2 regions of the Streptomyces bottropensis ATCC 25435 genome follow, and region 2 is predicted to be linked to the other one. Evidence: riboswitches for the same ligand, from Rfam matches in the RefSeq annotation. Region 2 holds a riboswitch; the other holds the start of a gene.

Region 1 (4,314 bases), 2.0 Mb from region 2:
CGTGGCGATCCGGCGCAGGTCGAGCCAGGGGATGCCGACGCCGCCGCCCGGGGCGTGCGGGTTCAGCCAGAGGCCGTAGTGGTCGGGGTAGAGGGTGCGGGCCACGTCGAGGCCGTCGACCACCTCGTAACTGCGGTTCCAGCCACTGGCGGAGAGCTCCTGGGCGGAGGTCACGCACGGGGCGTAGTTGAACCCTTCGACCTCCATGTTCCCGTACTGCGCGTCCGGGGAGCCGCCCTGGCCGTGCCAGAGCAGCATCCAGATCTGGCCGGAGGACGGGGTGGCGAGGGCACGCAGCAGCGCCTCGTAGGCGTCGTAACGCCCGGGCGTCACCTGCCGCAGCATGTGCTCGACCTGCCCGGTGGCGATGCGGCTGCCGCTCGCGCTCACGTTGGCCGCCCTTCGATGTGGACCGTGATGGGTGGTGGACCCTGGTGGTGGGAAACAGCTTAGGTGGTGTGCGGGTTGAGCCGGTCAGGGCTCGGGGGTTGTCGTGCGTCACGGAGGGCGGGCGCGTCGTGGCTGGTCGCGCCCACGCGGCGGAGCCGCGTGATGTCACTGCCCCGCGCCCCTTCGAGAAGCACTGATCAGTAGCCCTGTTGGTAGAACGGCCGTACCTTCTCGCGGAGCCAGTCCCCCACCGGGTCCTGGGCGACGTCCAGGAAGACCATGTTGACCGGCCAGGGAACCGGCGTCCTGGCCAGGGCCCTGCCGAGGGCGGCCAGGGGGAGGCCGCGGTCGGCCTCCCAGGAAGCCAGTTCGACGCCGATGAACATGACGGGGGCGGCGGTCTCGATGGTGGCGAGGCAGCGGCGGGCGGAGAGGACCACCCCGGTCGCGGCGAACTCGGCGGAGGCGGCCGCGAGGAAGTCCACGGGGTCGTCCTGCCAGTCCGGTTCGAAGAGACGGACGCGGGCACCGTTCGCCGTGCCGTCCAGCGGGGTCCGTCCGGCCCGGCACAGCTCGGCCACGGCGGGCGGCGGCAAGGGCATGCCCACGACGCCGTCCGGGTTCAGGGCGAGGCCGATCTGCGGAGGCAGACCGCGCGCGAACTCGACGGCCGGGGCGATCGTGAACGACATGTGGTGGCCGACGACCTGGCGGAACTGCTCCTCGGAGGTGAAGACCGGCACGTACGCCTGGCCGTCGAACTCCATCGTGGGCAGATCGAGCTGACCGCTCTGCGGGCCGCCGCCCTCCGGCAGCGGCACCCAGACGAAGCTGCGGGCCAGCACCTCCACGATCCGCGCCCCGGCCTGGGGCACGCCGAGCGACGCGGACAGCACCTCCTCCAGCTCGTTGCCGGGCCACCCGCCGTGCCCGTGGGGATGCGCCTGTGCCGGAAAGTCCGCCGGGAAGTCCATCTGCTGCCTACCGCTTTGCTCCGTGATGCTGTTGTCCCTGCACCTTAATTGCTTCCGGGCCGGGGGCGCGCCCCTCCGGGGCGCCCCGCTACCCCACGAAGTCGATCCGCTTCAGGACGTCCGCCGCCGCCCGGTCGAGGAGCACCGCCGCCCCGCACCCCTGCGGCAGCCGTCCCTCCTCGACCCCCCGCAGCAGTCTGGTCATGGCACCCCGGTGCCGCGCGAACGCGTACCGCGACACCCCTCGCCCCCGCTCCCGCTGCCCGTCCCGCGCCTCGCCGGGTGTCACGTCGAGCAGCAGCAGATGCAGGGTGCCGCCCCGCCTCCTGGCCTCCCGGGCGAGCCAGCTTCGTACCCATGCCTGCGCCCCGCAGTCGTGCACGACGACGCCCTCCCCCGAGCGCAGGGCGCGCCGCAGCCCCGCGTAGTGGGCGAGGCGCACGAAGGGCCGGTAGGCCGCGTACGGCAGGTGGCGGGCGAAGCGCGCGTCGAACCGGTCGCGGGTGTCCTGGGAGTCGATCCGCACGCCCGGCACGCTCCGCCGCATCAGTGTCGACTTGCCGCTGCCGGGGAGCCCGGTCACCACCACCAGGTCCTGCGGGCCGAAGGACAGTCCGTGCGGGCTGCGCCCGGCACGCTCCCTGAGGTCGCGGACGACCGCCCTCGGGAACGGGCCGCACGCCTCACCGGCCGGTACGACGGGCTGCTTGGGCATGGCGATGCCCGAAGTGGTCGCGTACGCCGTGGTCCTGTTCACCGTGATCGTCCTCCCCAGGGGTATGGAGACCCATCCCCACAGATTGTAAAGAAAAGGTAATGCCCGATCCCTCCTGGTTCGGTCCTCGTCCTGCCACAAGAGTGCTACGAACCACTGTGTCCGCTTCCCCTCGTCGTCCCCTACCTGTGAAAGGTCCCCCTGCCGCGCCGCGTCGATGCGTGCAATGATGTGCGCGCCAACTGCATACCGGCCGCTTGAATCCGCGCGGGAGAGCTCCCAGCAGTCTCGCTGGGGCGCCGAAGGAGCAAGTCCCTCCCTTGAATCTCTCAGGCCCAGATACCGCGCGGGCGAGGCACATCTGAAAAGCGGGCCGCGCCTCTTCCGTAGGGGCCGGCTCCACCCAAGGTGCAAACCACGACCACCGGTACGCGCGGTCGCGGTGAACCTCTCAGGTTCCGATGACAGAAGGGGAGGATCGCCCTCGCCTGTCATGCCCTGGGAGCAGAACCGATGAGCAGTAGCCCCACCGCTGGATCGCGCCGTACCGCGCTCGATGCCCTGCATCGTGCCCTCGGTGCGACGATGACCGACTTCGCAGGCTGGGACATGCCCCTGCGCTACGGCTCCGAGCGCGACGAGCACCTCGCCGTCCGCACGAAGGCCGGTCTCTTCGACCTCTCCCACATGGGCGAGATCACCGTCTCCGGTCCCGGCGCCGCCGCGCTGCTCGACCACGCGCTGGTCGGCAACATCGGCGGTGTGAAGCCCGGCCGCGCCCGCTACACCATGATCTGCCGCGAGGACGGCGGCATCCTCGACGACCTGATCGTCTACCGGCTCGCGGACACGGAGTACCTCGTCGTCGCGAACGCCTCCAACGCCCAGGTGGTGCTGGACGCGCTCGTCGAGCGTGCCGCCGGGTTCGACGCCGAGGTGCGGGACGACCGGGACGCGTACGCGCTGCTCGCCGTCCAGGGGCCCGAGTCGCCCGGCATCCTGGCGGCCCTCACCGACGCCGACCTCGACGGTCTGAAGTACTACGCGGGCCTTCCGGGCACGGTCGCCGGGGTCCCCGCGCTGATCGCGCGCACCGGCTACACCGGCGAGGACGGCTTCGAGCTGTTCGTGAAGCCGGAGCACGCCGTCGAGCTGTGGCAGGCGCTGACCAAGGCGGGCGAGGGCGTCGGTCTCGTGCCCTGCGGGCTGTCCTGCCGGGACACGCTCCGCCTGGAGGCGGGCATGCCGCTGTACGGGCACGAGCTGTCCACCGCGTTGACGCCGTTCGACGCCGGGCTCGGGCGGGTCGTGAAGTTCGAGAAGGACGGCGACTTCGTCGGGCGCACGGCGCTGGCGGCAGCCGCCGAGCGTGCCGCCTCGGCCCCGCCGCGCGTCCTCGTGGGCCTGGTCGCCGAGGGCCGCCGGGTGCCGCGCGCCGGCTACCAGGTCGTCGCCGACGGCCAGGTGATCGGCGAGGTCACCTCCGGAGCGCCCTCCCCGACGCTGGGCAGGCCGATCGCCATGGCGTACGTCGACGCCACGCACTCCGCGCCGGGCACCGCCGGTGTGGGCGTGGACATCCGGGGCAGCCACGAGCCGTACGAGGTCGTGGCGCTGCCCTTCTACAAGCGGCAGAAGTGACACCTTCGTAGCGTTCGCCCGTAGTCGTACCGAGCGTGACCCTCGGCACATCCGCGCTGCTCAACAGCGGTTTCAGCCGTCCCCCCTTCATCACCACTCCCCCGCGTACAGGAGAATTCAGGCCATGAGCAACCCCCAGCAGCTGCGTTACAGCAAGGAGCACGAGTGGCTGTCGGTCGCCGAGGACGGCGTCTCGACGGTCGGCATCACGGAGTTCGCGGCGAACGCGCTCGGCGATGTCGTCTACGCCCAGCTTCCCGACGTGGGCTCCACGGTGGCCGCGGGCGAGACCTGCGGCGAACTGGAGTCCACCAAGTCGGTGAGCGACCTGTACTCGCCGGTGTCCGGTGAGATCACCGAGATCAACGAGGACGTCGTCAACGACCCGTCGCTGGTGAACACCGCCCCGTTCGAGGGCGGCTGGCTGTTCAAGGTACGTGTCGCGCAGGAGCCGGACGACCTGCTCTCCGCCGACGAGTACGCCGCCCACACCGCCGGCTGAGAAGACGAGGTCGTACGCATGTCGCTGCTGAACACTCCCCTGCACGAGCTGGACCCCGAGGTCGCCGCCGCCGTCGACGCCGAGCTGCACCG
Region 2 (4,314 bases):
GTGCGACGGTCTACGAGTGCAGTTCGCCCGACGAGGTCCACGCCCTGCTCCAGGGCGGTCAGGGGGTCTTCGGGATCGCCGTGGGGGTGGTCTGGCGTGACGTCGAAAGCGCTCTCTCGCAGCTGCACGGGGAGCGGGTCGACACGGGGGAGACGCTCGTGGGCCACAATCCGGCGGACGAGCTGGCACGGCGGCGCAACCGGGCGGTCTGAGGGGCGCCCCAGGCTCAGGGTGGGGCGTTGTCAGTGGCGTAGGGCAGCATCGGAGCTGTGAGAACCGCGCCCACGATCCTGCATCTCGACATGGATGCCTTCTACGCCTCGGCGGAGCAGGCGTCGAAGCCGAGTCTGCGGGGGAAAGCCGTTGTCGTCGGCGGGCTGGGGCCGCGCGGGGTGGTCGCGACCGCCTCGTACGAGGCGCGGGTCTTCGGGGTGCATTCGGCGATGCCGATGGCGCAGGCGCGCCGCCTCGCGCCGAACGCCGCGTATCTCACGCCGCGCTTCGGCTTCTACCGGGCGATCAGCGATCAGGTCATGGGGTTGTTGCGTGCGCTGTCGCCCCTGGTGGAGCCGCTGAGCCTGGACGAGGCGTTCGTGGATCTGGAGGCCGGGGGCGCGGCCTCGGACGAGGCGTCGGCACGGCTCGTCGGGGAGCGGTTGCGTGCGGACATACGGGCCATGACCGCGCTGACGGGCTCCGTCGGGCTCGCGGCCTCCAAGATGCTCGCGAAGATCGCCTCCGAGGAGGCCAAGCCGGACGGGCTGGTGCTGATCGAGCCGGGGATCGAGCGGGCGTTGCTGGGACCGATGTCCGTGCGGATCCTGCCGGGGGTGGGCCCGGCGACCGGGGACCATCTGCGGCGGGCCGGGATCACCACGGTCGAGGAGATCGTGGAGGCGGGTGAGGGCGAGGTCGTACGACTGCTCGGCAAGGCCCACGGACACGGGCTGTACGCGATGGCGCTGGCACGGGACGACCGGGCGGTGGTGGCCGAGCGGGACACGAAGTCGGTATCGGTGGAGGACACGTATGACGTGGACATCCACGACCGGGTACGGGTCCGGATGGAGGTGCGGCGGCTCGCGGACCGCTGTGTGCGCAGGCTGCGGGAGGCCGGACTGTCGGGGCGGACGATCGTGCTGAAGGTGCGGCGCTACGACTTCTCGACGCTGACCCGGTCCGAGACGTTGCGGGGACCCACGGACGATCCCGCGGTGGTGCGCGAGGCCGCGGCCCGGCTGCTGGAGGCCGTGGACACGACGGGTGGAGTGCGGCTGCTGGGGGTCGGGGTGAGCGGGCTCGCCGACTACACGCAGGAGGATCTGTTCGCGCAGGCGGCGGGAGAGCCGGAGCTCGTCGAGGAGGATGCCGGAGGCGGCGTGGAGGTGCCTGTGGCGGAGGAGAGCGAGGGCGGGGAGCGGATCTTCAGGGCCGGGCACGATGTGCGGCACGCCGAGTACGGGCACGGATGGGTGCAGGGGAGCGGGCTCGGGCGGGTGACCGTGCGGTTCGAGACGCCGCTCGATGCGGGGCCGGGGCGGGTGCGGACGTTCAGGACGGACGACGCCGCGCTGGAGCCGGCGGAACCGTTGCCGCTGGTGCCGGGTGGGGTGCTGGGCTGAGGTCCACGGGGGCGCCGGGGGCGCCGGGGGCGTGAGGGCGCGTCGGCCGTCCGGTGCTTTCGTGGCGGCTGCGGCTGCGGCTGGGGCTGTGGCGGGGAGCGGCTCAGGTGTCGTCCCGCTTCGCCACGTCGCCGAAGTCGTGGTCCAGGGGCTGCGGCGGGGCTATGTCCAGGCCGTAGTGGTGGTAGAGCTGGAGTTCCTGCTCGGGGGAGAGGTGGCGGCCCACGCCGAAGTCGGGGGCGTCCTTGATGAGGGCGCGGTCGAAGGGGATGCGGAGGGTGCCCTCGTACAGTTCGCTGGGCTCCAGGGGGACGAAGGCGTCGCGACCGAAGAAGCCCATGCGTATCGCGGCCCACTCGGGGATGCCGGTGGCGTCGTCCAGGTAGACCTCATCCACGGTGCCGATCTTGCTTCCCTTGCGGTCGAACGCCTTGCGGCCGATCAGGTGGCGCGGATCGATGTCGGTCTGCACGGGCCCTCCAGGTGGTCGCCAAGGGGTCGCGAATCGTCTCTCACACTACGAAAAGGCACATCGGGAGCGGCGGCCACTCGAAGACCAGTGCGTTGCCCGCGCTGATACGCTGGCAGCGGCTGCTGACCCCGTGCGGGAGAGTCCTCCGGACACCATCCGGCAGGCGCCGAAGGAGCAAATCCTCCCCGGAATCTCTCAGGCCCACGTACCGCACGGACGAGGTCACTCTGGAAAGCAGAGCGGGTGCCACGGCTCCCGCTCTCACCGACGGTGAAAGCCGGTCCGTACCTGGACCGGTGAAGCTCTCAGGTTGAGATGACAGAGGGGGAGGCCGTCGGGGCGCCCGTGCCGTGGTGCCCCTCGAAGGTCGTGTCAGACCAGGAGGCCTCCGTAATGACCGCCCATCGCATTCCGCTTTCCGAGCTCGAACAGGGAATCCCCTTCGAGCGGCGCCACATCGGCCCGGACGCCGAGGCCCGGGCCAAGATGCTCGCGCACGTCGGGTACGGCTCGCTGGACGAACTGACGGCGGCCGCGGTCCCGGACGTGATCAAGAACGCCGAGGCGCTGGACCTCCCCGGGGCGCGTACCGAGGCCGAGGTGCTCGCCGAGCTGCGTTCCCTCGCGGACCGCAACCAGGTGCTGGGCTCGATGATCGGGCTCGGGTACTACGGGACCTTCACGCCGCCCGTCATCCTCCGCAACGTCATGGAGAACCCGGCCTGGTACACGGCCTACACCCCGTACCAGCCCGAGATCTCCCAGGGGCGGCTGGAGGCCCTGCTGAACTTCCAGACCATGGTCGCCGAGCTGACGGGGCTGCCCACCTCCGGGGCCTCGCTGCTCGACGAGGGCACCGCCGCCGCCGAGGCCATGGCGTTGTCGCGGCGCATGGGCAAGAACAAGAAGGGCCTCTTCCTCGTCGACGCGGACGCGCTGCCGCAGACGATCGCCGTGATCCGGACCCGCGCCGAGCCGGCCGGTGTCGAGGTCGTCGTCGCCGATCTGAGCGAGGGAATCCCGGCCGACATCGCCTCGCGCGACATCAACGGGGTGCTGCTGCAGTACCCGGGCGCCTCCGGTGTCGTACGGGATCTCAAGCCGGTCGTCGAACAGGCCCACGCGCTCGGCGCGCTCGTCACCGTCGCCGCCGATCTGCTGGCGCTGACCCTGCTGGCCTCACCCGGTGAGCTGGGCGCCGACATCGCCGTCGGGACCACGCAGCGCTTCGGTGTGCCGATGGCCTTCGGCGGGCCGCACGCGGGTTACATGGCCGTGCAGGAGAAGTTCGCGCGCAGCCTGCCCGGGCGGCTGGTCGGGGTGTCCGTGGACGCCGACGGACACAAGGCGTACCGGCTGGCCCTGCAGACGCGGGAGCAGCACATCCGCCGGGAGAAGGCGACCAGCAACATCTGTACGGCGCAGGTGCTGCTCGCCGTGATGGCCGGCATGTACGCCGTCTACCACGGGCCTGAGGGGCTGCGGACCATCGCCCGGCGTACCCACCGGTACGCCACCGTGCTCGCCGCGGGGCTCACGGCCGGTGGGATCGAGGTCGTGCACGGGTCGTACTTCGACACGCTGACCGTGCGGGTGCCGGGCCGGGCCGGTGAGGTCGTGGCCGCCGCCCGGGAACATGGCGTGAACCTGCACCTCGTGGACGCCGACCTGGTGTCGGTCTCCTGCGACGAGACCACCACGCGGGCCCAGCTGGGCGCCGTATGGACCGCGTTCGGCGTGGAGGGTGACGTGGGGGCCCTGGACGCCGCCGCGGCGGACACGCTGCCCGAGGCGCTGCTGCGGTCGGACGACTACCTGACGCACCCGGTCTTCCACGACCACCGCTCCGAGACCGCGATGCTGCGCTACCTGCGCCGGCTCGCGGACCGGGACTACGCGCTGGACCGGGGCATGATCCCGCTCGGCTCCTGCACGATGAAGCTCAACGCCACCACCGAGATGGAGCCGGTGACGTGGCCCGAGTTCGGACAGCTGCACCCGTTCGCGCCCGCCGAGCAGGCGCAGGGCTATCTCACGCTCATCCGTGAACTGGAGGAGCAGCTCGCGGAGGCCACCGGGTACGACAAGGTGTCCCTGCAGCCGAACGCCGGCTCGCAGGGGGAGCTGGCGGGGCTCCTGGCCGTGCGCGGGTACCACCGTGCGAACGGTGACGAGCAGCGGACGGTGTGCCTCATCCCGTCCTCCGCGCACGGCACCAAC

Evidence for each region. Region 2 has a riboswitch for glycine ahead of gcvP (aminomethyl-transferring glycine dehydrogenase). Riboswitches for the same ligand answer to the same signal wherever they lie in the genome.
Region 1: linked by a shared signal. The riboswitch ahead of gcvT (glycine cleavage system aminomethyltransferase GcvT) and the one ahead of gcvP (aminomethyl-transferring glycine dehydrogenase) in region 2 are both predicted to bind glycine.

Annotation. Positions count from the first base shown of each region.
Region 1 covers NZ_KB911581.1:1,846,042-1,850,355, reverse strand. Annotated here, with positions in the region: gene STRBO_RS0108300 (enhanced serine sensitivity protein SseB C-terminal domain-containing protein) at 1-390, opposite strand, end outside; gene STRBO_RS0108295 (enhanced serine sensitivity protein SseB) at 588-1,364, opposite strand; gene STRBO_RS0108290 (AAA family ATPase) at 1,453-2,121, opposite strand; glycine riboswitch at 2,338-2,434, shown strand; glycine riboswitch at 2,435-2,557, shown strand; gene gcvT (glycine cleavage system aminomethyltransferase GcvT) at 2,593-3,720, shown strand; gene gcvH (glycine cleavage system protein GcvH) at 3,845-4,222, shown strand; gene glyA (serine hydroxymethyltransferase) at 4,241-4,314, shown strand, end outside.
Region 2 covers NZ_KB911581.1:3,819,955-3,824,268, forward strand. Annotated here, with positions in the region: gene STRBO_RS0116860 (MerR family transcriptional regulator) at 1-212, shown strand, start outside; gene STRBO_RS0116865 (DNA polymerase IV) at 270-1,622, shown strand; gene STRBO_RS0116870 (PRC-barrel domain-containing protein) at 1,726-2,094, opposite strand; glycine riboswitch at 2,218-2,315, shown strand; gene gcvP (aminomethyl-transferring glycine dehydrogenase) at 2,488-4,314, shown strand, end outside.